2 linked regions of the Aliamphritea ceti genome follow. The protein of the gene in region 1 interacts with the protein of each later gene in a pairwise test. Links are inferred from orthologs where the notes say so. Each region holds a gene or a part of one and is shown on either strand. Other genes may lie near its edges. The genes, in order: OCU49_RS22735 and OCU49_RS14395.

Region 1 (16,984 bases):
TTCCTGGGGTAGCCGTCGACTCGGTCCAGAAGGTGAAAAGCCTGAATTTTCTAATTTCTCATGGTTCTCCATGATGTTCGGTGCGGGTCTGGGTGTAGGCCTGATGGTTTACTCTACAGCAGAACCTATGGGACTCTGGGGCTCAAACCCAGTTGTTCTGGCTGGTGACGCCGTTGCTAATACTGCCAGTGCAGTTGAATCCGGTATGCGTTATACCTTCCTGCACTATGGCTTCCATGCCTGGGCGATTTACGTGGTGACAGGCCTGTCTCTGGCTTACTACGCGTACACCCGTAACATGCCACTAACTATCCGTTCTGCGTTGACACCTCTGCTGGGTCGTCATCTGAATGGCCCGCTGGGTCATCTGGTTGACGTATTAGGCGTTGTAGCAACAATCCTGGGTGTATCGGTAACTATCGGTTTCGGTATCAGCCAGCTGGTTGACGGTGTCTATGCCATTACCGGCATGGAATGGCTAATGAAAGATATCGACACTAAACCAGCACCAAGCACAGTTGGTCTGCTGGCAGCCCTGATTATGATCATGGGTATGTCGATTGTCTCTGCAGTATCCGGTGTAGGTCGCGGGGTAAAATACCTGTCTAACCTGAACCTGGTATTGTCTCTGATCCTGCTGCTGACTTTCGTATTCTTCGGTTCATTCGGCTTTGCCATGACCACTTACGGTACAGCACTGGTTGATTACATCCTGAACTTTGTTTCACTGTCTTTCGGCGCTTACGGCCCGACTCCTTACGACAGCTTTGTTGCTTCATTGCCTGAAGTTGCCCGTTCTCTGCCACCTGCAGATCTGCAGGCATTACACGCGACTGGCCCATGGGGTGGTTTCGAGTCCTTCAAGGCTGGCCTGCCGGCTGCCCTGCAGGCAACTGAAAACTTCGACGCTACTGCAGCGGCTATCTGGGAAGTTACCGAAGAAGGCCGTCAGTTTGGCTGGCAGTCTGCATGGACTACTTTCTATTGGGCTTGGTGGATTGCATTCTCTCCATTCGTAGGTCTGTTCCTGGCGCGTATCTCTAAAGGTCGTACTATCCGTGAATTCGTACTGGGTGCAGTTATTGCTCCGGCACTGGTATGTTTCGCATGGATGACTATCCTGGGTGGTACTGCGATCGATCTGGAACTGTCTGGCGTAGCTGAAGGCAGCATCATCGGTGCATCTGCTACCGCTAAGCTGTTCGCAACACTGGCACTGATGATTGACGGCGGTCTGCTGTCTGCAATCACTATCATGTGTGTTGTACTGATCATGACCTTCCTGGTGACATCTGCTGACTCCGGTATTCTGGTAATGAACACCATCATGTCTGGTGGCGCTCAGGAAACTGGTAATCTGCACCGCATCATCTGGGGTGTTCTGCTGACGCTGGTAATCGCTACTCTGCTAATCGCTGGTGGCGGTGGTATGGACGCACTTAAGAACGCAATGATCATCGGCGCACTGCCATTCACTATGATCATGTTCCTGATGTGTATCTCTATGATCAAAGCACTGATCCGCGACGATATCCGTGATAAAGAAGGTCTGGGCGCTGAACCATCAGCTTCTACGAACAACTAGATCCGGTACTGTAAAAAAGCCCCCGTCAGGTAACTGACGGGGGCTTTTTTGTTGGTTTGGCTTGGCTTGGCTTGGCTTGGCTTGGCTTGGCTTGGCTTGGCTTGGCTTGGCTTGGCTTGGCTTGGCTTGGCTTGGCTTGGCTTGGCTTGGCTTACAGAATTATAGACGGCGACGTAACTTTCTCAGGCTGCGCTTATAGTGTTTCATATTGGCATTAGAAGACACGTCATACTGTGCTTTCCCGGCAGCATCTGACCAACCTGACAACACCTCACTCAGCTCAGGCAAAGCCTGACACAAACGCTGGCTATACTGTTGCAGAGTTTCATCAGAACTGCGGGCCAGATTTGGATCCTGCCGGCTAACCCGGTCTGAAAGGCGCTCCGTATCCAGTGAAATCTGATCCCTGTACAAAGGCCTGGCACGTAAAAGCCACCAGCCAATGAATAGCAACACCACCGTGACCGGTAACAGTATCAATAACACTGATTTCAGATAATTAAGATTGCCCAACCAGTCCTGTAACAGATCTTCCTGCTGGCTGTCGTAGCCAAGCACCCAGCGATGCCAGTTATAGTTAAGGCTCTGATAACGCAAACGCAGTTCAGCCAGCAGCGCAAACTGTCGTTCTAAATTCAGGATATTTAACGGCTGGTTAGCCAGATATCCCGGTGACTGTTGCAGTAAGTTTTCGACACCGTCTCTGACCCGCTCCGGAGCCACTGCTGCTGTCGGGTCAATTCGCTGCCAGCGGCCATCCATCCAGGCTTCAACCCAGGCGTGAGCATCATACTGCCGGATCAGCAAATACTGACTGTATGGATTCCACTCCCCGCCAAGATAGCCTCCCACCACCCGGGTGGGAATACCGGCCATACGTAACATCAGCCCGGTTGCACTGGCAAAGTGCTCACAAAAACCTTCCCGGGTTGAAAAGAAAAACTCATCCACCCGGTCCCCCTGTAACCGGGCAGGTGACAAGGTATAACTGAAACGCTGCTGATACTGCTGCAGAATTGCCTTAACTATTTGTGATTTTGTCAGCCCTTGCGCCAGCCACTGATCGATTAAAGCCCTTGCACGGGGATTCCCGGCAGGCACCTGCAAATAGCGCCTGTATGCCTCTTTACTGAGCGATTCCTTAGTATCGACCTCAGATGCAAGATTATAGGTGAAACGCTGTTGCAGAGGCTCTGGAGCCCGTACAGTGCCATCAGCAAACAGCTTTAATCCCTGCGTGCCAGTTCGTACCGGCGTTAAGGCAATAAGCCAGCTACTGGTTGCCGGTTCTGCGATTACCTGATAATCACCGCTGCTGCTAATACCTGATAACTGGCTCTGTGACTGGGCGGCATCTATACGCCAGCGCTGACCATCAAAAGAATCAAACGTCATCGCCCGCCAATAGCGCTCCGGCTCTGCTACAGGCTCTCCACTAAAGCTCACCCGAAACGCCATTTCGTCAGAGCGTAACAAGTTGCTGATTTCTCCGGGCGCCATGCTATCTGAAAGACCGGTACGACCGGCAGTTGACCCCAGTTCCAGACTCCATAACGGGCCTATACGGGGGAAAACCAGAAACATCAGTGCCGCCAGCGGCAACGCCTGCAATAACAGTAACCCTGCGGTTTTTACAGGCTGCCAACGCAATGACTGCGCTGCTGCAACTTCATTTATAGCCCCGCTTTGAACCTCACTGTGCAGTGCAACCAGACTGGCAAGCAGTACGATAATAGATACCACACCGTAAGCACCCGCCAGCATACTGGTGGAAAACAGATACGCTGCGGCAATAATAAAGCAGTTCACCAGTGCTATAACCCAGGCGTCCCGCAACGTGCGAAACTCCAGTAACTTAAGGGTATTCGCCATAACCAGTAAAATAACCAGCCCCAGCAACATTGAGCGGTCCAATACACTAAGAGCGGCTGTAGCCAGAATCACCAATACGGCCAGCACCTTCAGTAAACGCGGTGGTTCCGCTAACCCTCTATTTAGCCGCAGGCCTACATATACCAGTAACACACCAGACACTACTGACATCCAGACAGGCATATTTAGCGCCTGTGGCAACATACACAGCACAGTGCTGAACAATAACCAGCGACGGGCACTAAGAGCAGGTAATGCAGACTTACTTTCAGACCGTTGGTGGGCAAATAAACTCATAGCGGCCCTCCATCTTCTGACTGGCTGGCAGCACCAGGACTCAGCGCTAGCTGTTTCAGCACCGCATCCAAATGCCCTCTGCCTTTAGCCGGCGCAAGATCGGCGCCACCAAGGCGTAAACCATAAGTCTGATCCTGAGCGTGATATTGCAAGGCCTGCCAGGTCATTTCTGAAATTTTTACTTCCCGACTGCCCGGCCAGACATTGGCATCCAGCCAATACTCTTGCCCCTGTTCAGTGGTATAGCTGCGTACTTTTAGCCCCTGGCCACTGGCGAGTTTTTTCCAGGCAATCCGGCTCAGTGAATCGCCGACCTGATAATCATCCAGCCCCTGAAATGCATCGGTACCCGACTGACGACTGCCGACCGGCCTGCTGCCTTCCGCTGCAGCCGGAGATAGCGGCGGTGGCCGTTTAGCCTGCACAGGTTTAGGGTATACCAGACATTTATTTTGCAAAGACGCCCAGCTCCAGGCGCGGATTAATCCCAATGGATATCGGGTTTCAATATACAACGCGCCGGCTTCATCCCAGCCTCTTTGCAATGCCGGGCGATACAGCGTCAGAATAGCACTGCCTCCAGCAGCAATGGCCACTGAACGTAAGTCCGCATCATGAATCGCCAGTGTAATCTGGTTTACCTGCCTGTCCGCCGCCTTAAGCTGATAACTGAAACCAATATCCTCACCCACAAACACCGGCTCACAGCGCCCTGTTTCAACAACCACGCCGGACAGCGTTGCGTATGTGTGCAAAATAGATATCAGAAACACTGCCCCCAGCATAAAGCACACCGCATAGGCGAGGTTGTTCTGATAATTAATAGCGAGTAGTAAAATCAGCAGGTTGACGCCCAGATAAGCAAACCCGGCCCAGGTAGGGAAAATATATATAACCCGCTGCGTCAGTTCGATCTTCTGTCCTGATTCATGACGGGCAATGGCCCAGCGACGCATCCGTCGGGCCAGGCGGTCAGCCAGAGAGAAACGGCGTGCCATCAGTTGAGTACATCAACCTGAGATAACAAATAACGGGCTGGATCATGCCCTGACCCGGCATGCAATAATTCCCGTCCCACCAGACGATGACCGGCAACCGCAGGAAATACCTGTTGTACATCATCAGGCAGAACATAGGCCCGCCCCTGCGGAATGCCCAGGCTTTAGCCGCATTCAGCACAGCCAGACTACCCCTGGGCGAGAGCCCCAGGCTGAAATGCTGACTGTCGCGACTGTATTGCGCCAGCCGTTGCAGATAGCTGATCACAGCAGGCGAGACCTGCAGCTGACTGACGATTTGTTGCGCCTCCAATAATTGATCTGCTGTCAGCAGTTGCTGTACACCACTCAATTGATCCGAGGCACCTCCCTGAAGCAGCATCTGCTCCTCTGCTGCAGCCGTGGGATAACCAATCGAAACACGCATTAAAAACCGGTCCAGCTGAGATTCCGGTAACGGAAAAGTACCGTATTGTTCGGTAGGATTCTGAGTAGCAATAACAAAAAAAACTTCTGCTAACGGATGCCGCTGACCGTCCAGAGAGACCTGCCGCTCTTCCATTGCCTCCAATAAAGCACTCTGGGTTTTCGGCGACGTCCGGTTAATCTCATCAGCCAATAGGAGCTCTGTAAAAACAGGACCTTTATGCAGTCGAAAACAAGATTGCTGCTGATCATAAATAGCCCCCCCCAGAATATCTCCCGGCAACATATCACTGGTGAACTGCACCCGCTGATATTCCAGCCCAAGTACCTTTGCCAATGCATGGGCAAGAGTGGTTTTACCCAACCCGGGCAAGTCCTCTATGAGTAAATGCCCCCGTGCTAACAGGCAGGCCAGAGACAAACGGATTACCTCAGGCTTGCCCAGTAAAACATCGTCGATTACCGCTGCAAGTTGCTGCAGTCTCTCCTGCATGGCCTTTTTCCTTTTTTAGTTCAGAGAGGCCGTTAACCAGCCAGTTGGCTTATTTTGTCACATATATAGTGCAGCATTGCAAACCTGTTTAGTTGTCATACAAGGTTTCCCTTCCTAAAGTGAAACTTACGTAAATTCAGGACCTTATGTGTGGATTATCTGTTTATCATTATAGTCGGACTACTCGCCGGAACATTGGCAGGCATTATTGGCACCGGCTCTTCAATCATACTGCTCCCGATACTGTTCTACAGTTTCGGCGCTAAAGTAGCAGTGCCGGTTATGGCTGTGGCCGCTGTTTTGGCAAATCTTGGCAGAGTAATTATCTGGTGGCGACAGATCCACTGGCCAGCGGTACTGGCATATTCTCTTACCAGTATTCCCGCCGCCGCATTGGGTGCGAATACTCTGATCAGCATGCCGGAAAACACGGCGAACCTGATCCTTGGCTGCTTCTTTCTGATCATGCTGCCATTGCGTCGCCACCTGAAGCAAAAACAATTCAGTATAAAGTTATGGCAGCTGGGCTTAGCCGGGGTATTTATCGGTTTTATCACCGGTATTGTTGTCTCATCCGGGCCCCTGAGTATTGCTGCATTTGCCGCTTTCGGACTGTTACAGGGACCTCTGATTGCCAGTGAGGCAGCCGCTTCAATGCTGGTCTATCTGGCCAAGCTGTCAGCGTTCGACAATCTCGATGTACTTAATACCAAGATACTGCTCAACGGCTTCATCGTTGGAAGCACTCTTATCATCGGAGCCTGGCTGGGCAAACACATTGTTTTACAAATGCGTCCACGCCAGTTTGAAAGAATTTTGGACTTAATGATGCTGATTGCAGGTTTATCGCTTCTCTGCATGTCGGCCTCAACTCCATGAAAAACAAACAAAAAATTAATCACACCTACCAGGCCCACCACCACTAATAAGATTAAATTATTAAAAAATATAAATAATTAATTTTTATTATCGAAAATAAATTCCTATGATTCTTGTGACGCAACCGCTGAAGGTTAGCGCATTCTTATTTTCACCATGAATGACTAAAAAACTGGTAAACCCCATGAAACAAGCTGTAAAGACCGACCTGTTCGCATCAAAAGCACCACTTGAATGGGCCGTAACGGCAAACGGTCACCTATCCACAGCACAAATTCCAATTAACGCTGAAGGTAAGGTAGTTGAAGGCGGCATCGAAGCACAGGCTCGCCAGACCATGGAGAACTTTAAACACACGATTGAAGCTGCAGGTCTGACAATGGCTGACGTCACTCAGGTTCTGATCTACGTAACGCACCGCGACCAGCTACCAATTTTCAATCAGGTTTACGCAGAATATTTTGAAGCTCCGTTCCCTAACAGAGCTGCAATGATCGTCGCGGGCCTGGCCCGCGAGGAAATGCTTTGTGAAATCGTCGCTTATGCAGCGATGAAGACACAGCTAGCAAGCTAGAGCACTAATCGGCAATGGGGTGCCCCTCCGACCGGGCATCTCATTGCTGATTCTTTGATTTTCTGTCTGTCAGCATACAACGGATTAACTTCCAGGCTGCTTCCGCTCTCGCCCTTCTTCCCCGCAACTGATAATACCCGTAATCAATCGCTCCATTGCTGTCCCGGCGAATCCTATCTTCTTCCCTGTCATGCTTATTCGTTAACTCTGCCATCAATCTGTACCTCTGCCAGTCGCTAAGCTATTCATCTGCTCAGGTTTACAAAGGCAAGTTTAAAGACGAAAATAAATCAATAATAACGATTTATATTTATTAAATTGATCGTAAATTACGAACTAATTTTCAAAAGACTTTAATCACAATATGTAATTTTTCTGATAACGCTTTGAACAGGTCTATGACTATGTCTGCAAATCTCTCTTCTGAATTGCTCAATACCTTTGTTACTGTGGTCCACGAGCAAGGCTTTATTAAAGCGTCTGAACGGCTGCATAAAACTCAATCCACCGTTAGCCAGCAGATTAAGAAACTCGAACAGGAAGTCGGTGTAGCATTGTTTCAGGCTGAAGGCCGCAAGCGCATTCTCACCCCTGAAGGTGAAATATTTCTTGGTCATGCCCGCCGCATACTCAGCAGCCATCAGGATGCCGTCGCAGCCATTGCCGGCCCCCGCCAGTATCAGCAACTAAAAATTGGTATATCTCAGGCCCTGTCTGAAACCCTGTTACCTGCATTGCTGGGACAGTTCCGTCAGGCAAACCCACAGCTGGCCTTAGAAGTGCACTGTGGCTTTAGTCAGGAACTGGGTAAAGAATTTGATGCCGGTAATTATGACTTAGTCTTATTACTACAGCCTGATAAGGCGGCACTGACAGGCTTGCAAATCAGTGAAGAGCCTCTTGCCTGGGTAGCATCTGCTCAGTTCTATCCACAGCCTGGTGCACCTTTACCGCTGGCATTTCTGTCACCCCAATGTCAGTTTCGCCAGCGCGGTCTTGAAGCATTAGATCAAGCGGGCATTACATGGGAGCAGGTTTATCACACCAGCAGCTTTGCCAGCCTGATGATGGCGGTGCGTGCGGGACTCGGCGTTACTGTGCGGCCGTTGCGCGGACTGGGGCAAGACTGGCAACTGGCTGACCTGCCACAGCTACCCGAACTGCAATCTATGTATATTGAACTGCGCAGCCACCCGTCAGCACCGGCGCAACAGCTGGAAAAACTTCTGGCCAGACAAAATCTGATCATTAACTGATTGGCGGATTTATCCAATACAACACAGCACTGGAAGATTAGGCTGCCACTCAATCATTCAACATGAAGGAGTCAGCCATGAACGACGCGATTAAAGCAGCATTTATTTTTATTACCCCTGACGCTAACCCGGAACAGCATCAGGGCTGGGTAAAAACACCCGGCGTTGAAGTTAAAACACTCGCAGTTAACAGTTATCAACAAGCCTGTGAATCCCTAGAAAACCTTATTAGCGAAGGCGTCGCAGCGGTAGAACTCTGTGGCGGTTTCGGCCATCAGGGCGTTGCACAGCTAACCCATGCGGCAGCCGGACGTGTACACATTGGAGTGGTGAGGTTTGATCAGCATCCGCTGCTAAACTTTGTCAGTGGTGATTCCATAGTAGCGCAGTAATATAATCTGCTCTCCTGACTAAAGGATTCGCCATTATCATGCTCAGGCACTGTACCTACCCTATACCGTCACTGACGCCATACATTGCACAGTTCTGGAGCATTGAAGCGCAATGTCGAATAAACATGCCTGACTATCTGCCCGGTACCGGGGTAGAAATACTGCTGAATCTGGCGGACGATGTCGAACTGATACAAACCAGCATTGCTGGTCCTTCCGTGACTACAGTTACTCTGCTCCGTGCCGAACAGGCCGTCTGTATATGCCCACGCTTGAGCCAGCTGAAAATCAAACCCGCCGGCAGAATTCATCTGTTCAGTGTTCGTTTCCGCTCTGCCGGTTTTTTCAGTCTGTTTGCTATACCACTGAATGTTTTTAGCGATCAGGTTATCCACATTAGTGAGCTGGGGCTCGTATTGCCTGATACGATAACCAACAGCCATCATGACGCACTGGTTAACCAGCTGCAGCCATGGTTTACTTCCCGGTTAGATACAAAATTGCCAGGTCAAAATCTGCTGAAGCACGCCATTGATCAACTCTATTATCAGCATACTCAATTTTCCGTTCAGGCTATTCAGCAGGCAACAGACCTTAGCGAAAGAGCTTTTCAACGCAGTGTTAAGCAGCTTACAGGCGTAAGCGCCAAATACTTTGCCCGCACCGCCCGCTTTCAGGCCACCTTAAAACTTCTGTTAAAACAGCCCCAGGCGCCCGTCCACTTTTGTCTCGACACCTTACTGGCACAGGGATATTGCGATCAATCACACTTCATTCGTGATTTTCGCTACTTCACCGGCAGCACGCCCACTCAGTATTTACGTGTAGCTAACCCCCAATGTAATTTTTACCTTCATCCTGTCGGCGACTAAACTTTCGTATGTTCACCAAGAACTTTTAGACGCCGGAATTGACAATCATATTAGGTTGATCTAATTTATATATTCCAAATAGTTTTATACTTATAACTAAAAACACTAAACAGGTATAGCCTAATGTCTGCCGCAGCCAAACCTGCCATTGTCACCGCCTTCTTTGATGAGCCTTCATTTACCTTCAGTTATGTTATTCAGGATCCTGACTCTAATCACTGTGCGATCATAGATTCAGTCCTGGATTTTGATTATGCATCCGGTAAAACCAGTACAGCGTCCGCCGATGCAATACTGGCATTTGTTAACAGTAAGTCACTCAGTGTTGACTGGATTCTGGAAACCCACGTTCATGCTGACCATGTTTCTGCAGCCCCTTATCTGAAGGCAAAAACCGGCGGGCTTATAGGTATCGGCAAACAGGTTTGCAGCGTACAGAAAACCTTTGGCCAAGCATTTAATGCAGAGAAAGAATTTGCCACTAATGGCAGCCAGTTCGATATCTTGCTGGAAGATAACGACAGCATAAGTATTGGCCAGTTAACCGGTCAGGCACTGCATACACCTGGCCATACCCCGGCCTGCATGACCTTTGTATTCGACGATGCGGTATTTGTCGGTGATACTCTTTTTATGCCGGATTACGGCACTGCCCGTTGCGACTTTCCCGGCGGTGATGCTGCTATGCTATACCAGTCAATCCAGCGTATTTTCCAAATGCCGGATAACACCCGTCTGTTTATGTGTCACGACTACAAAGCCCCCGGACGGGATGAATACGCTCATGAATCCAGCGTCGCAGAACAACGTCAACATAACATTCATATTCAGGAAGGCATCAACGAGACAGACTTTGTGGCCATGCGTACCAGCCGGGACGCCACCCTTAGCATGCCAAAACTGATTCTGCCTTCTGTACAGGTCAATATGCGTGCAGGGCATTTGCCACCCGCAGAAGATAACGGGCAGCATTATCTAAAAATTCCCCTCAACCTCTTCTGAATACTGGCAGGTCGCATGCCTGCCTATTTGCCCAATACCTTTTCGAAGCCCTGCACCGGTTGCTCATAACAGCAACCTTGTGCTGACCGTGCCTAAAATAATAAAAAGGACCCTGTCATGGATGTGCGTCAACTTAGCCCTTTCATCAGTATCACACCGCAAATAAACCCTACCGATATAGGTCTGGCGGCTTCGCTGGGGTTTCAGACAATCATCTGTAACCGGCCAGCCAATGAATCCAAAGATCAGCCGGACCACCGTTTACTGGCGGAAGCCTGTGAGCGACTGGGTCTCGCCTGGCATTACCTTCCTGTCGAAGCAGGTAATATTACCGATGCAGACGTAACCAAATTCAGCTCTCTGCTTCATGAAGTGCAAGGCCCTGCACTGGCGTTTTGCCTTAGCGGTACCCGAAGCGCAACTCTTTGGGCACTGTCACAGGCCCCCAGATTAGATATTAACGCCATTATCAAGGCCACAGCTCAGGCCGGTTACGACCTGGAGCCCCAGCGTCAACGCCTCATAGCAGCCGCGAATCAGCCAGATACGCAACCAATAAATGCCAGTCGCCAGCACGATATTCTGATTGTCGGTGGCGGTGCCGGAGGTCAGGCAGCTGCAGCAAGCCTGCTAAAACGCCAGCCCGACCTGGACATTGCCATCGTCGACCCCAGTTCCGAACATTACTATCAGCCTGGCTGGACACTGGTAGGCGGCGGTGTATTTAACCGCAAAGACACAGTACGTCACATGTCAGACGTGATGCATCCAAGCTGCCATTGGTATCAGGCAGCTGTCAGTCATTTCGAACCTGACCAGCAACAACTGGCACTGGAAGATGGCGAGCGGATAGGCTATCGCATATTGATAGTAGCTCCGGGCCTGACACTGGACTGGGAAGCAATTTCCGGACTGCGAGAAAATCTTGGTAGCAATGGCGTGACCTCTAACTATCAGTTTGATATGGCACCTTATACCTGGGAGCTGATACAAAACTGCAAAGCAGGTAAAGCGCTGTTTACTCAGCCACCTATGCCAATCAAATGTGCCGGAGCACCGCAAAAAGCTATGTATCTCGCCTGTGATCACTGGCTACGCAGTGGCCAGTTAAGCAATATTGACGTCGAATTCTGTAACGCCGGACCGGGGTTATTTGGTGTCGCTGACTATGTACCGGCCCTGATGGAATACGTAGAAAAATATGCCATTCAATTGCAGTTTCAGCACACGCTGACCAGCATTGACGGCTCAGCTAAAACGGCAAAATTTAATGTCAATAATGCTGATGGCGAGATACAGGAGGTCGAAAAATCTTTCGATATGATTCACGTCTGCCCACCACAAAAAGCACCACAGTTTATCTGCAATAGTCCTTTGGCAGACACCAGCGGCTGGCTCGACCTCGATCCTGAAACCTTACAACACAATAATTATGGCGATATCTTTGGTCTGGGTGATGCCAGTAACACACCGAATGCAAAAACCGCCGCAGCCGTTCGTAAACAGGCACCGGTAGTCGCAGAAAATGTCCTGATGGCACTCAAAGGTAAAGCACCCAAAGCTATCTATGCCGGTTATGGCTCATGCCCGCTAACAGTTGAAAAAGGTAAGATAGTGCTGGCCGAATTTGGCTATGGAGGGAAACTACAGCCGTCTTTCCCAACCTGGTTGGTACAAGGTACCCGACCATCCCGCTTATCCTGGTTTCTGAAAGAAAAAATGCTGCCCTGGATATACTGGAACGCCATGCTCAAAGGTAAGGAATGGCTGGCACAGCCAGAAATTCTCAGTCATCGCCCAGCCAGACATGAAGCTGCTGACGCTCTGGAAAAATAATCCTTCATGCATAAAAAAACGGGAAGCCAAGGCTTCCCGTTTTCAGTTCAGAATCCGAAATTAACCTTCTGGGTTAATCTCCAGTAATTCAACTTCAAAGACCAGAGTCGCGTTAGGTCCGATAGTACCGCCCGCACCTGCAGGGCCATAAGCCAAATCTGCCGGGATAACCAAACGGGCTTTACCGCCACTCTTCATCAGCTGTAAACCTTCAGTCCAGCCAGGGATAACACCGTTCAGCGGGAAAGAAACCGGTTCGCCACGGCTGTAAGAGCTATCAAACTCAGTGCCGTCAATCAGCGTACCTTTATAGTGCACCATCACAGAGTCTTCAGCGGTAGGGCTTTCGCCAACACCTTCGTTCAGGTGCTCAATCTGCAAGCCAGACTCAGTAGTCGTCACGTTTGGCTTCTTGGCATTTTCAGCCATGAAATCCATACCAGCCTGCTTGTTCTTGTCCGCTGCTGCAGCGGCTTCCTGCTGTGCCAGCTCAACTTTCTTCTGCTGAGCTTCCATCAGTACTTTTTCAACTTCTTCCCGGCTCAGCAGGCCTTCTTCTTCCGCATACGCTGCTTCAACACCACGACGCAACGCATCATAATCCATTGTTTCAAAGTCAGCCTTTAAACGCTCACCCAAAACCATACCCAGGCCGTAGCTTAACTTCTTCGTTTCACTATCCAGAGTGTAAGGCTTTTCCACCGGTGCAGGGGCGTTCTTTTCTTCACCACAACCCACCAGGAACGCACTTGCAACAGCAACAGCAACCAGCGTCTTTTTCATTTCATTTCCTTAATTTTGTCTGTCCGAATATCGGAGTCGGCAGCTTTCAGCCTGAGATCTTTGCATAAAGCTATCTGCACAGAATTTATACGCAGCGCCCAACTTAACATAGCTACTTCTTTATATCCTGCCTTAGTGGGGGTTGCCGGTTAAAAGTTCAACCTAATCCTCAGTTTCAGTGGATAAATCCAATAACCTTTGCAGCCACTCAGACCAGTGCCCCTGAACTGTCTCCAGATACACTTCCAGGTTTGCTCTGGCCAGGTCATCACCCGGCAGAGATAACGCAGGGCAAAGATCGTTCGCCGTCGCCAAATCATAAAGCATCTGTAGTTCAGCTTTTTCGCAAGCTAATTCAGCTTGCTTCAACTGTGCATATACAGCCTCTAAACGGCTATCCTGCTGATACTCTTCACGCACGCTGTAACGTAAAGCACGTAACGGTAACAGGCGTTCGTAATGCCAGTGCTGTAACGCCTTATCATTAAACAGCTCAGCTACTACACCTTGCTTCTGCTGCGCCAGCCACAGACAAAATAATACCCGGTTGACGGCCAGCCCCTGTTCAGACTGTAACTGCAGACAAAGCTGCGCCACCTGCGGTCGGGAATAAAAACTCACTGCAAACTGCCACAAGCTATTCTCTGCTGACTGTCTATCCGACATATTCTGGTCTCGCTCAAAGTCATATTCACGGGCTGAATTGTGCTAGAATCCGCAGCCAAAATCAGCGCCGGATTTATACCGGCATCCGATATTAGCCTGCCAGCCCGGTAAGAACCATGATTCAGTTAAACCAACTCAGCCTGCAACGCGGCCCGCAACGTCTGCTCGACCAGGCCCAGTTGACCATTCACGCCTCCCAGAAAGTCGGAATCATCGGCGCCAACGGAGTGGGTAAGTCATCACTGTTCAAACTGATTCTTGGCGAACTGCAAGCCGATGAGGGTGATCTTCAGCTGCCTACTAATCTGATCATTGCGCACATGGCTCAGGAAGTATCGGACTCTGACCGCAGTGCGCTGGAGTATGTCCTCGACGGTGATCGTCGCTTACGCCAGGTTCAACAGCAACTGGAAGAAGCTGAAAACAGTGGTAACCATCATCGCAGTGGCGAACTGCACGCTGAAATGGCCGCAATTGACGGTTATACCGCTGAGTCCCGTGCTCATCAGTTACTTAATGGCCTGAGCTTTAAACCCGGCGACGCCACTCGCCCCGTCAGTACTTTCTCAGGGGGCTGGCGTATCCGCCTGAATCTGGCTCAGGCACTGATGTGTCATTCAGATATTCTGTTGCTCGATGAGCCGACCAACCACCTGGATCTGGATGCCACTATCTGGCTGGAACAGTGGTTGCGAAGCTATCCGGGAACCTTACTGCTGATCTCCCACGACCGTGATTTCCTTGATGCCGTCACTACGCATATCGTGCATATGCACCGTCAAAAAACAGATATATATAAAGGCGGTTATTCAGACTTTGAAATCATGCGTGCTGAGCGTCTGTCACAACAACAGGCGCAGTTTGAGAAACAACAGCAACGTATTGCAGAAATAGAAAACTTCGTACGCCGTTTTAAAGCCAAAGCGACCAAAGCTAAACAGGCACAGAGTCGGGTCAAAGAACTGGAGCGAATGGAAAAAATATCTGCCGCACACGTCGACAGCCCGTTCACATTTGGTTTTCCAGCCAGCGATAAGATTTCGTTCCCGCTGTTAGCACTGGACAAAGCCGATCTTGGTTATGACAAAGCTATTCTCAAACAGGTTTCACTGAGTCTGGTACCTGGCGCACGAATCGGTCTGCTGGGGCCAAACGGCGCCGGTAAATCGACGCTGATAAAGTCCCTGACTGAAGACCTGACACTGCTCAGTGGTGAACGCAAAAGCGGTGAGCATCTGAAGATTGGTTACTTTGCACAGCATCAGCTCGAAGCACTGGATCTGGAAGCCTCTCCAAGCCTGCATATCAAACGTATTGCACCGAAAGCCACGGACCAGGAAATACGTAATTTTCTTGGCAGCTTTGATTTTCACGGCGACCGGGCTCTGGAACCTGTTAAACAATTTTCCGGCGGTGAAAAAGCCCGGGTTGCGCTGGCACTGATTGCCTGGCAAAAACCTAACTTATTACTATTAGACGAACCCACCAACCACCTGGATCTGGAAGTACGCCACGCGTTAACGCTCGCCTTGCAGGGCTTTGAAGGCGCACTGATTCTGGTCTCTCACGACCGTCACTTATTGCGTAATTGTGTCGATGAATTCCTGCTGGTCGCCGATCAACAGGTCGCGCAGTTCAAAGGTGACATGGACGACTACCAGCAATGGCTCGCCAACCAGCGACGTGAAGATAACCAGACAGAACAACCTGAGCGGGAAAACCGTTCGGCCAGTGCTGCTGAGCGCAAAGAACAAAAACGTCTTGCCGCCGAGCGCCGCAGTAAGTTGCGACCACTGAAGAAAGCCACTGAAAAGCTCGAAGCAGAAATGGAAACACTGGCTGAAAAGCTGACTGAAGTCGAAGAAAAACTGTCGGACACATCTATTTATGAAGACGCCCGTAAAGCTGAACTGAAAGATGTGTTACAGCAGCAGGCCAGTCTGCAGCAACGTAGCGAAGTGGTTGAAACAGAATGGATGGAAAAACTCGAAGAGCTTGAAGAGCTCGAGCAGCTGACTGCCGCAGATTAAACTCCCGGGCTCAGACCACTGAGCCCGTCAATCTCAGGCTTCAAAAGACGCCAGCTTTATACCAAATGTCACGAATACCACTCCCGTTACTGCCTTCAGCACCCGCTGAAATACACCCGCTCTGGTGAAGCCCATAAAGCGGGACAGCAAAATCACCATGCCAGAGAACCACAACAGGTTAATCACCGAGTGGACAAACACCAGCAAGAACGCAGCTGAAGCGCCTTCACCCATAGGAATAAACTGCGGAAATGCCGCTAAATAAAACATCGAAACCTTAGGGTTCAATGCGTTAGTCAAAAAGCCCTCCAGAAACGCATGCCTGCTACTTTGACGCTTAACCGCTTTAACTGTCTGAGCAGACTGCGTAACAGCACTACCCTTCCAGGCCGCACGCAAAGCATTAATACCTATCCAGCAGAGATACGCTGCTCCGAGTATTTTAACGATAAAAAACAACTGCGCCGATTGCACCAGAAGCACCGAGATACCCAGTATGGACAAAGCACCGTGCAGATAAAATGCAGCCACGAACCCCGCTACATTGGCAAAACCTGCCGCTCTGCCTGAGGTCGTCACTGATTTAAAAATCAGGGCACCATTCGGCCCCGGTGACATCACCAGTAAGGCGGCAACCAACGTAAAGGTTATAACCTGTGAAACATCCATACTGACTCCGTGTATTGATCGTTAATACGCGCTTTGAGGGTCTACATTCTAAGCTATTAAAACAAAAAAGCGCCGCAGTATTAACTGGGGCGCTTATCTTATTAGCTAACTGATGGCGCTAACTATTACTCAGTTTAACTGGCTTTTGCCGGCGCGATTGAGTTCACCAGCGCTTCCAGCTCAGTGCGATTCTCAAGGATTTTTTCCACTGCTTCATCCGCGTCTTCACGGCTGATCTGTAGACGCTTGAACAACGCACCCGGAATCTCTTCTTCAGGGCCATCGCCCAACCCCTTGGCACGCAACAGGCGGGATGCAATATAAAGCAAACCTACTTCCTGCTGAGCTTCTCCC
Region 2 (8,847 bases), 1.9 Mb from region 1 along the record:
GATATCCAAGATCATCAAACCCCAAAGCTGCATTGCAGAAGAAGCAAGAATATCAGCCAAGTCTGCTTCAAATTTTCGGCGATTATAAAGCCCCGTCAAAACATCCGTATTGGAAATGCGCTCTAGTTCTTTTTCGGCTGCGGTATCAACAACCACTCCTGTAAACCCTTTTATAACCCCCTCAATACAAAGCGGCTCATAAATTGCGTGATAATAATGGGAATCACCATCTTTCTTTATAAAATGGGAATCATATCGAACCGCCTCCCCAGCCAAAACTTTATGGTAATGAACCAGATTGGCCTCAAACGCCTCCCGACCAATAACATCAGCAATGCTTAACCCAATTGCGTCCGACTGAGAAATACTGTGAGTTTTAGAGAAAAAAGAATTGATATATGTATAACAAAGCTGACGATCTACCGCATAAAATAATACCGGAACAGACTCAGCTAATTGCTTAAAAACAAGGGAATTACAATCTGACTCAACTTTACGGGAAACCATATTACGCCTTACACAAAGGATACTTCAGAACCCTTAAGCGACACCTGCTACCGTCGCACACAAATCACATCTAACAGCGCTTCCCTAAACACAAGCTGAACAACCCGCCAAAAATGCAAAAAGGCAGCCGTAGCTGCCTTTTTTATAATGCCGTAACAATCTGGAATATTATTTCCAGCCAGTCACTTCACGCAGACCATCTGCGATTTGCGCCAGAGAACGAACAGTCTTAACGCCAGCAGCTTCCAGAGCAGCAAACTTCTCATCAGCAGTACCTTTACCGCCAGAGATGATCGCGCCTGCATGACCCATACGCTTACCCGCTGGTGCAGTAACACCGGCAATGTAAGACACAACAGGCTTAGTAACGTTTGCTTTAATATAAGCAGCCGCTTCTTCTTCTGCAGAGCCACCGATCTCACCGATCATTACAATCGCTTCAGTCTGCGGATCATTCTGGAACATTTCCAGAATATCGATAAAGTTAGAACCTGGGATCGGGTCACCACCGATACCAACACAGGTAGACTGACCGAAACCAGCATCTGTAGTCTGTTTAACCGCTTCATACGTAAGAGTACCTGAACGGGAAACGATACCAACCTTACCTGGCAGGTGAATATGACCAGGCATGATACCAATCTTACACTCACCCGGAGTGATAACACCCGGACAGTTAGGACCGATCAGACGTACATTCAGCTCATCGCACTTCACTTTACATTCCAGCATATCCATAACCGGGATGTGCTCAGTGATACATACAATCAGCTCGATACCTGCATTCGCCGCTTCCAGGATAGAATCTTTACAGAATGGCGCTGGCACGTAGATAACAGATGCAGTCGCACCGGTTTCAGCAACAGCTTCAGATACAGTATTGAAAACTGGCAGACCCAGGTGCTCAGAACCACCCTTGCCTGGCGTTACACCGCCAACCATTTGAGTCCCGTAAGCAATTGCCTGTTCAGAATGAAAGGTACCCTGGCCACCGGTGAAACCCTGACAGATCACCTTAGTATCTTTGTTAATTAAAACTGCCATGATTATTTACCCTCCGCTGCTTTTACCGCTTGCTCAGCAGCGTCTGTCAGACTGGTCGCTGCAATGATCGCCAGACCAGATTCAGACAGCAGTTTAGAACCCAGCTCTGCATTGTTACCTTCCAGACGTACCACAACAGGCACCTCTACACCGACTTCTTTAACCGCGCCGATGATACCTTCAGCAATCAGATCGCAACGTACGATGCCGCCAAAGATGTTAACCAGAACCGCTTTAACTTTAGAGTCTTCTAAAATAATCTTGAACGCTTCGGTTACACGCTCTTTAGTCGCGCCGCCACCTACGTCCAGGAAGTTAGCCGGGAAGCCACCGTGCAGGGAAACGATGTCCATCGTACCCATTGCCAGGCCTGCACCGTTAACCATGCAGCCAATGCTGCCATCCAGCGCAACATAGTTCAGATCCCACTCAGCCGCGCGTGCTTCACGCTCATCTTCCTGACTTGGATCTTCCATTGCCTGCAAATCTTTGTGACGGTAAACAGCGTTACCATCGATCGCTAACTTAGCATCCAGACAGTGCAGGTTACCTTCTGCAGTAATAACCAGCGGGTTGATTTCCAGCAGCGCCAGGTCTTTTTCCTGGAACATTTTCGCCAGACCCATAAAGATCTGCGTGAACTGTTTGATCTGCACGCCTTCAAGACCCAGCTTGAATGCCAGCTCACGGCCCTGGTAAGGCTGTGCGCCAGTCAGAGGATCAACAGTAGCTCTAAGAATTTTCTCTGGTGTTTCTTCCGCAACTGTCTCGATTTCCACACCACCTTCAGTAGATGCCATGAAAACGATACGACGAGAAGAACGGTCAACTACCGCACCCAGATACAGCTCATTAGCGATATCGGTGCAGTCTTCTACCAGAATTTTAGATACAGGCTGACCATTTGCGTCAGTCTGATAGGTCACCAGATTTTTTCCTAACCACTTAGCGGCAAATTCAGACGCTTCAGCAGGAGAATTAATCAGCTGTACACCGCCAGCCTTACCACGGCCACCGGCATGCACTTGAGTCTTAACAACCCACTTGCTACCACCAATTTTTTCAGCCGCTTCAGCAGCAGCTTCCGGTGTATCTACAGCGTATCCTTTGGATACCGGCAGACCATATTCGGCAAACAGCTGTTTGCCCTGGTACTCATGAAGATTCATGCTCTAATCCGTCGTTTTTACTTTTGAGGTCTCTGTACACAATGGGGAGAGGCCATTGACGTACAGCCCAAAGGTTGCAAACACCCAGCAACTGCAGATACAGCATGCCGGGTATAAACAACGATAATCAACCGGGGTCTCCGGTCGAAATCTAAAACCATAAAGCCCCTGCACTTACTACAGGGGCTTTTTAATTACTTACGCTTACGGCGATTAGCCATATGGATTGCGTGACCATCCACAGCCAGTGCTGCTTCGTGCACTGCTTCACTCACTGTCGGGTGAGCAAATACAGTCAGCTGCAGATCTTCTGCAGTTGAAGAGAATTCCATTGCAATTGCAGCCTGAGCAATCAGCTCAGACGCGATACCACCAACCATATGCACACCCAGGATGCGGTCAGTTTTTGCATCAGCGATCATCTTCACGAAACCGTCAGTATCATTTGCTGCCATGGCACGGCCAGAAGCTGCAAACGGGAATTTACCAACTTTAATCTCAACACCTTCCGCTTTCAGTTCCTGCTCGGTTTTACCGACCCAGGCCAGCTCAGGATGTGTGTAGATGATGCTTGGAATAACATCGTAGTTCATTTGCGCATGGTGACCAGCAATGATATCTGCAACCATGATGCCTTCTTCAGACGCTTTATGCGCCAACATCGGCCCACGCACAGAATCACCAATTGCGTACACGCCAGGCGCTTCTGTACGGCACTGACCATCAACAAAGATGAAGCCACGCTCATCCAGTTTAACGCCGGAATCATCTGCCAGCAGACCATTCGTCTGAGGACGACGACCAACCGCAACAATCAGCTTATCAACGGTAATTTCCTGATCACCATTGGCATCGGAGTATTTAACTTTAACTTCTTTGCCATCGACGATTTCAGTACCGGTACAACGGGCACCCAGCTTGATATCAAGCTTTTGCTTCTTGTACAGCTTGGCGGCTTCTTTAGCGACGTCTTTGTCGGCCATTGCCAGGAAGCTGTCCATGGCTTCAAGTACAACAACTTCAGTACCTAAGCGCGCCCAGACAGAACCCATTTCCAGACCAATAACACCGGCACCAATAACGCCCAGACGCTTAGGCGTCTCATCGATATTCAGCGCACCTTCGTTATCCAGAATCAAACCTTCGGTCAGTGGCGCCGGTGGAATCTCAACCGGTACTGAACCAGAGGCCAGAATAACGTTTTCTGCATCATAAACAGTTGCAGCGCCGTCAGCAGCGGTTACTTCAACGCGCTTATTTGCTAACAGCTTACCTTTACCAGCCAGCAGCGTTACGCCGTTCGCCTTAAACAGACCAGCAATACCGCCAGTCAGGTTTGAAACGATTTTGTCCTTACGGGCAACCATCGCCTTAACATCCATAGTGACTTCGCCACCAACCTGAATGCCGTGAACATCAGCGTGCTGTGCATTATGGAACTGGTGAGTAGATTCCAGCAAAGCCTTTGAAGGGATACAACCAACGTTAAGGCATGTACCGCCTAACAAAGGTGCACCTTTAGTATCGACCCACTTCTCTACACACGCGGTTTTCAGTCCCAATTGTGCGGCTCGAATCGCAGCTACGTAACCACCAGGGCCAGCACCAATCACGATGACATCAAATTTATCTGACATTTTTACCTACCTTTAAAATTTCTGTAAGGGGGCTGAATTTATACGTCTAGCAACATCCGAGCTGGATCTTCTAAGAGATCCTTAATAGTAACCAGGAATTGTACAGCTTCCTTACCATCAATCATACGATGGTCGTATGACAGAGCCAGGTACATCATTGGTAAAATTTCTACCTGACCATTGACCGCCATTGGGCGTTCCTGAATCTTGTGCATACCCAGAATTGCAGTCTGCGGTGGGTTCAGAATTGGCGTAGACATCAGGGAGCCAAATACACCACCGTTAGTGATAGTAAAAGTACCACCCTGCATATCATCGATACCCAGCTTGCCGTCACGACCGCGCAGACCAAAATCGCGAATTGTCGCCTCAACGTTCGCCAGACTCATCGCATCAGTATCACGCAATACTGGCACCATCAGACCACGAGCAGTAGATACTGCCACACCGATATCCTGGTAACCGTGGTAAACCATATCGTTACCATCGATTGAGGCATTTACCGCAGGGAAACGCTTCAGCGCTTCAGTTGCAGCTTTAACAAAGAAAGACATGAAACCAAGACGGGTACCATTGTGCGTCTTCTCGAACAGATCTTTGTACTGCTTACGCAGCTCCATGATCGGCTTCATATTTACTTCGTTATAGGTTGTTAGCATTGCAGCATTTTGCTGTGCTTCAACCAGTCGCTTAGCAATAGTTGCACGCAAGCGTGTCATCGGTACACGTTTCTCAACGCGCTCGCCAACAGGCACTGTACCTGGCGCGGCCGCAGATGCGACTGCAGGCGCAGCGGCAGGAGCCGGCGCAGCAGGCTTGTTCTGAATAAAGTTAGCAACATCTTCCTTAGTGATACCGCCATTCTTGCCGGTACCTGAAATCTGCGCTGCATCAAGACCGTTTTCTTCGATCAGCTTACGCGCAGCCGGGCCAACTTTATCAGCATCCGTAGCCGCAGGAGCTGCCGTAGGTTCAGCAGCGGCAGCAGGAGCTGCTGATGCCGCAGCACCAGCCTCAAAAACACCCAGTACTTCTTCACTCAGTACGGTATCACCTTCACCTTTGAGGATGTCTTTAAGAACGCCATCAGCCGGCGCCACAACTTCCAGCACAACCTTATCGGTTTCAATATCAACAATCAGCTCGTCAGTAGAACAAGCTTCACCAGGCTGTTTGTGCCATGTAGCGACTGTACCGTCGGCTACGGATTCAGGGAACGTCGGCGTTTTGATTTCGATAGACATATTCTTTCCTTTTCAGTGTTACTAACAGGCGTTTTCTGCAGGCCTGTTAGCCATTGATTGCTTCATTAACCAGTTTTTCCTGCTGCTCAAGGTGTACAGAAATGTACCCTACAGCAGGTGCGGCTGCATGTGGCCGGCCGACGCCGCCCAGTTGAATAGAGCTGTTATGACGCGCAAGTGCATGACGCATGTGGTGCTGACTACAGTACCAGGCACCCTGATTCATCGGCTCTTCCTGACACCAGACAACAGACTCAAGATTGGTGTAATCCTTGATAGCCTCATACATCTGATTTTCAGGGAACGGATATAGCTGCTCAATACGTACGATTGCTACATCATCCTTTGCCAGCTCTGCACGACGGTTATACAGGTCGTAATAAACCTTACCGCTACACAACACGAGACGTTTCACTTTAGCCGGGTCCAGCTGATCAGTTTCACTGATTACTGTCTGGAAAGTGCCGCTGGCAAGTTCCTCAATACTGGAAACAGCCTGCTTATGACGTAACAAACTCTTCGGCGACATAACCACCAGAGGCTTACGCAACGGACGTACTATCTGACGGCGCAATAAATGATAGATTTGCGCTGGAGTAGTAGGTACACATACCTGAATATTGTGTTCAGCACACAACTGCAGGTAGCGCTCAAGCCGGGCTGAAGAGTGCTCAGGACCCTGACCTTCAAAGCCATGCGGCAACAACATAGTCAGGCCACACAAACGCGCCCACTTATGCTCACCACTGGTGATAAACTGATCGATAACTACCTGAGCACCGTTCGCGAAATCACCGAACTGCGCTTCCCAGATAACCAAAGCGTTAGGCATTGTTGTGGCATAGCCATATTCAAATGCCAGTACCGCTTCTTCTGATAAGAAAGAATCATGCAAAGTCAGCCGGGGCTGATCAGGTGCAATATTCTGTAACGGCTCATAAACAGCCGCATCTTTTTGATTGTGTAATACCGCATGACGGTGCGAGAAAGTACCACGGCCAACATCCTGACCAGTCAGGCGAATCGCATGCCCTTCCGCCAGAACTGAAGCATATGCAAGCATTTCTGCACAACCCCAGTTAACAGCCATTGCACCAGCTGCCATTTTTTTGCGGTCGTCATAAATTTTCTGCACCTGACGCTGAACAGCAAAGCCCTCTGGCACTTCACAGATCTTCTGACCTAATGCCTGTAGTGTTTTGATGTCAACACTGGTGTCACAATCAAATGACCATTTGTGACCCAGATAAGGCGTCCAGTCTACAAACAATTCTTTATTTGGTTCCAGTACCAGAGAATGGGTAACGTGCTTGCCGTCTTCCAGGTTCTTCCGGTAATCCTTCTCCATTTGCTTGCTCTGCTCCTGCGTAATGACGCCCTCGTCAATTAGCTGCTGAGCATAAAGTTCACGGGTAGTTTTCTGTGCTTTGATCTTTTGATACATCAGCGGCTGAGTACCAGAAGGCTCATCTGCTTCGTTGTGACCACGACGGCGGTAACACACCAGATCAATAACTACATCTTTCTTAAATTCGGTACGGTAATCCACAGCCAGCTGGGTTACAAAACGCACCGCTTCAGGGTCATCACCGTTCACATGGAAAATAGGCGCCTGTACCATCTTAGCGATATCAGTACAGTATTCTGTAGAACGCGAATCTTCCTGCTTATCTGTTGTAAAACCAACCTGGTTGTTAACAACAATATGAATGGTGCCACCGGTCTTATAAGCACGGGTCTGGGACATCTGGAATGTCTCCATAACCACACCCTGACCTGCAAATGCCTGATCGCCATGAATATTAACCGGTACAACGGTGTTACCCACAGGGTCATTACGACGATCCTGACGAGCCCGCACTGAACCTTCAACCACTGGCGCTGCAATTTCCAAATGGGATGGGTTAAACGCCATCGCCATATGCATTTCGCCACCATCTGTCATGATGTTTGATGAGAAGCCCTGGTGATACTTTACATCACCGGAAGTTTCCAGCGTTTGAACGCCTTCAAATTCACCGAATAGCTCAGCAGGATTCTTACCAAAAATGTTTACCAAAGTATTCAGACGGCCACGGTGAGCCATACCAATTACCAGCTCACGGGCACCGTGCTTACCGGCACGGTGAATCAGCGTATTCAGGCAGACAATCATTGATTCGCCGCCTTCCAGGCCGAATCGTTTGGCACCGGCAAAACGGGAGCCCAGGTATTTTTCAAGACCTTCAGCTGCCGTTAGACGCTCCAGAACCATCACTTTCTTTTCTGGCTCTACAGTAGGATGGGCGCGTACAGGCTCTAAACGAGACTGAATCCAACGCTTCTCCTTGGTATCAACGATGTGCATATACTCTGCACCCACCGTTGTACAATAAGTCTTTTTCAGGTCATCCAGAATAGACTTCAGCGTTGCTTCTTCAGCACCGAAAAACAGGGAACCTAACTGGAAAGTCGTATCATAATCTGCCTCAGACAGCTCATGAAAACGAGGATCTAAATCAGGTATAGGCTCACGTACGACCAGATTTAACGGATCGATTGTGGCAGCCTGATGCCCCCGCACACGATAAGCGTTGATCATCCGCAATACGCGAATCTGCTTTTTCTCGTGATCAGAGCTGACGCTTGAAGCAGAGACAGGGGCTGCCCGACGCTGGTTCTTAGCAATAAACTGGAAGTGTTCACGCACCGCTGTGTGCGGTACATCCTGTGTAATGTTGTCGCCGACTTTAGGTAGCCGGTCAAATTCTTCACGCCATTCCTGAGGAATTGCGTTGGGGTCCATCAGATAGGTTTCATACAGCTGCTCGATGTAGGATAAGTTGCCACCGTAAAGATGCGCATTCTTCCACATCAGCTCCATTATGCCTTCTTGCATTATTGATCACCCTGGCTCAAAGGAATATCAACGTTCAGGTTGCACCACGTCCCGACTGATACGGCCAATCTAGCCATTTCCTTTATGGTTATCGTTTATTATTTCTCACGTATATAGCCCCGAAGTGGTAGCACTTATACAGGGACAGATTCTACGCTTTTTGCACCCGCCTTCATACATGCAAGGCACTAAGAATCTTAAAGTTTTCTATTTTTGGATCATATACAACTTTTTTTTACTTACAAAAATACGACACCCACCCTGCTCATCCGATTCAAAAGCGTCTTCTAACTGATTTGGTGTATAAATTTCAACCATTCAGACCGAAGTACCTTTGTACCATCCTCACGCAACTCTGAACATTCCCC

The links.
Region 2: the proteins of OCU49_RS22735 (region 1) and OCU49_RS14395 interact in binary tests that used the Escherichia coli proteins (3 or more experiments, as listed by UniProt). The link is inferred for Aliamphritea ceti from one-to-one orthologs.

The regions. Positions count from the first base shown.
Region 1 is NZ_AP025282.1:4,989,090-5,006,073, forward strand. The notes cover bases 13,575-16,504. They hold OCU49_RS22735 (ATP-binding cassette domain-containing protein), read left to right. Parts: upstream 13,575-14,047; coding sequence 14,048-15,961; downstream 15,962-16,504. Other genes in these bases: OCU49_RS22730 (TIGR02444 family protein), read right to left, coding at 13,575-13,931; OCU49_RS22740 (LysE family translocator), read right to left, coding at 15,995-16,504. Outside these bases: OCU49_RS22660 (BCCT family transporter), read left to right, coding at 1-1,585; OCU49_RS22665 (transglutaminase TgpA family protein), read right to left, coding at 1,745-3,754; OCU49_RS22670 (DUF58 domain-containing protein), read right to left, coding at 3,751-4,752; OCU49_RS22685 (sulfite exporter TauE/SafE family protein), read left to right, coding at 5,822-6,550; OCU49_RS22690 (RidA family protein), read left to right, coding at 6,735-7,124; OCU49_RS22695 (hypothetical protein), read right to left, coding at 7,165-7,338; OCU49_RS22700 (LysR substrate-binding domain-containing protein), read left to right, coding at 7,529-8,380; OCU49_RS22705 (DUF6506 family protein), read left to right, coding at 8,458-8,772; OCU49_RS22710 (helix-turn-helix domain-containing protein), read left to right, coding at 8,811-9,644; OCU49_RS22715 (MBL fold metallo-hydrolase), read left to right, coding at 9,768-10,646; OCU49_RS22720 (bifunctional protein tyrosine phosphatase family protein/NAD(P)/FAD-dependent oxidoreductase), read left to right, coding at 10,764-12,482; BamJ family beta-barrel-assembly machinery protein, read right to left, coding at 12,543-13,265; more of OCU49_RS22730, read right to left, coding at 13,428-13,574; more of OCU49_RS22740, read right to left, coding at 16,505-16,630; OCU49_RS22745 (HDOD domain-containing protein), read right to left, coding at 16,765-16,984. UniProt on the Escherichia coli protein: Genetic data indicate it may be involved in ribosome assembly or function.
Region 2 is NZ_AP025282.1:3,133,016-3,141,862, forward strand. Bases 5,448-8,847 are described here. They hold OCU49_RS14395 (2-oxoglutarate dehydrogenase E1 component), read right to left. Parts: upstream 8,480-8,847; coding sequence 5,648-8,479; downstream 5,448-5,647. Other genes in these bases: odhB (2-oxoglutarate dehydrogenase complex dihydrolipoyllysine-residue succinyltransferase), read right to left, coding at 5,448-5,601. In the rest of the region: OCU49_RS14370 (sensor domain-containing diguanylate cyclase), read right to left, coding at 1-507; sucD (succinate--CoA ligase subunit alpha), read right to left, coding at 676-1,551; sucC (ADP-forming succinate--CoA ligase subunit beta), read right to left, coding at 1,554-2,720; lpdA (dihydrolipoyl dehydrogenase), read right to left, coding at 2,915-4,357; more of odhB, read right to left, coding at 4,396-5,447. UniProt on the Escherichia coli protein: E1 component of the 2-oxoglutarate dehydrogenase (OGDH) complex which catalyzes the decarboxylation of 2-oxoglutarate, the first step in the conversion of 2-oxoglutarate to succinyl-CoA and CO(2).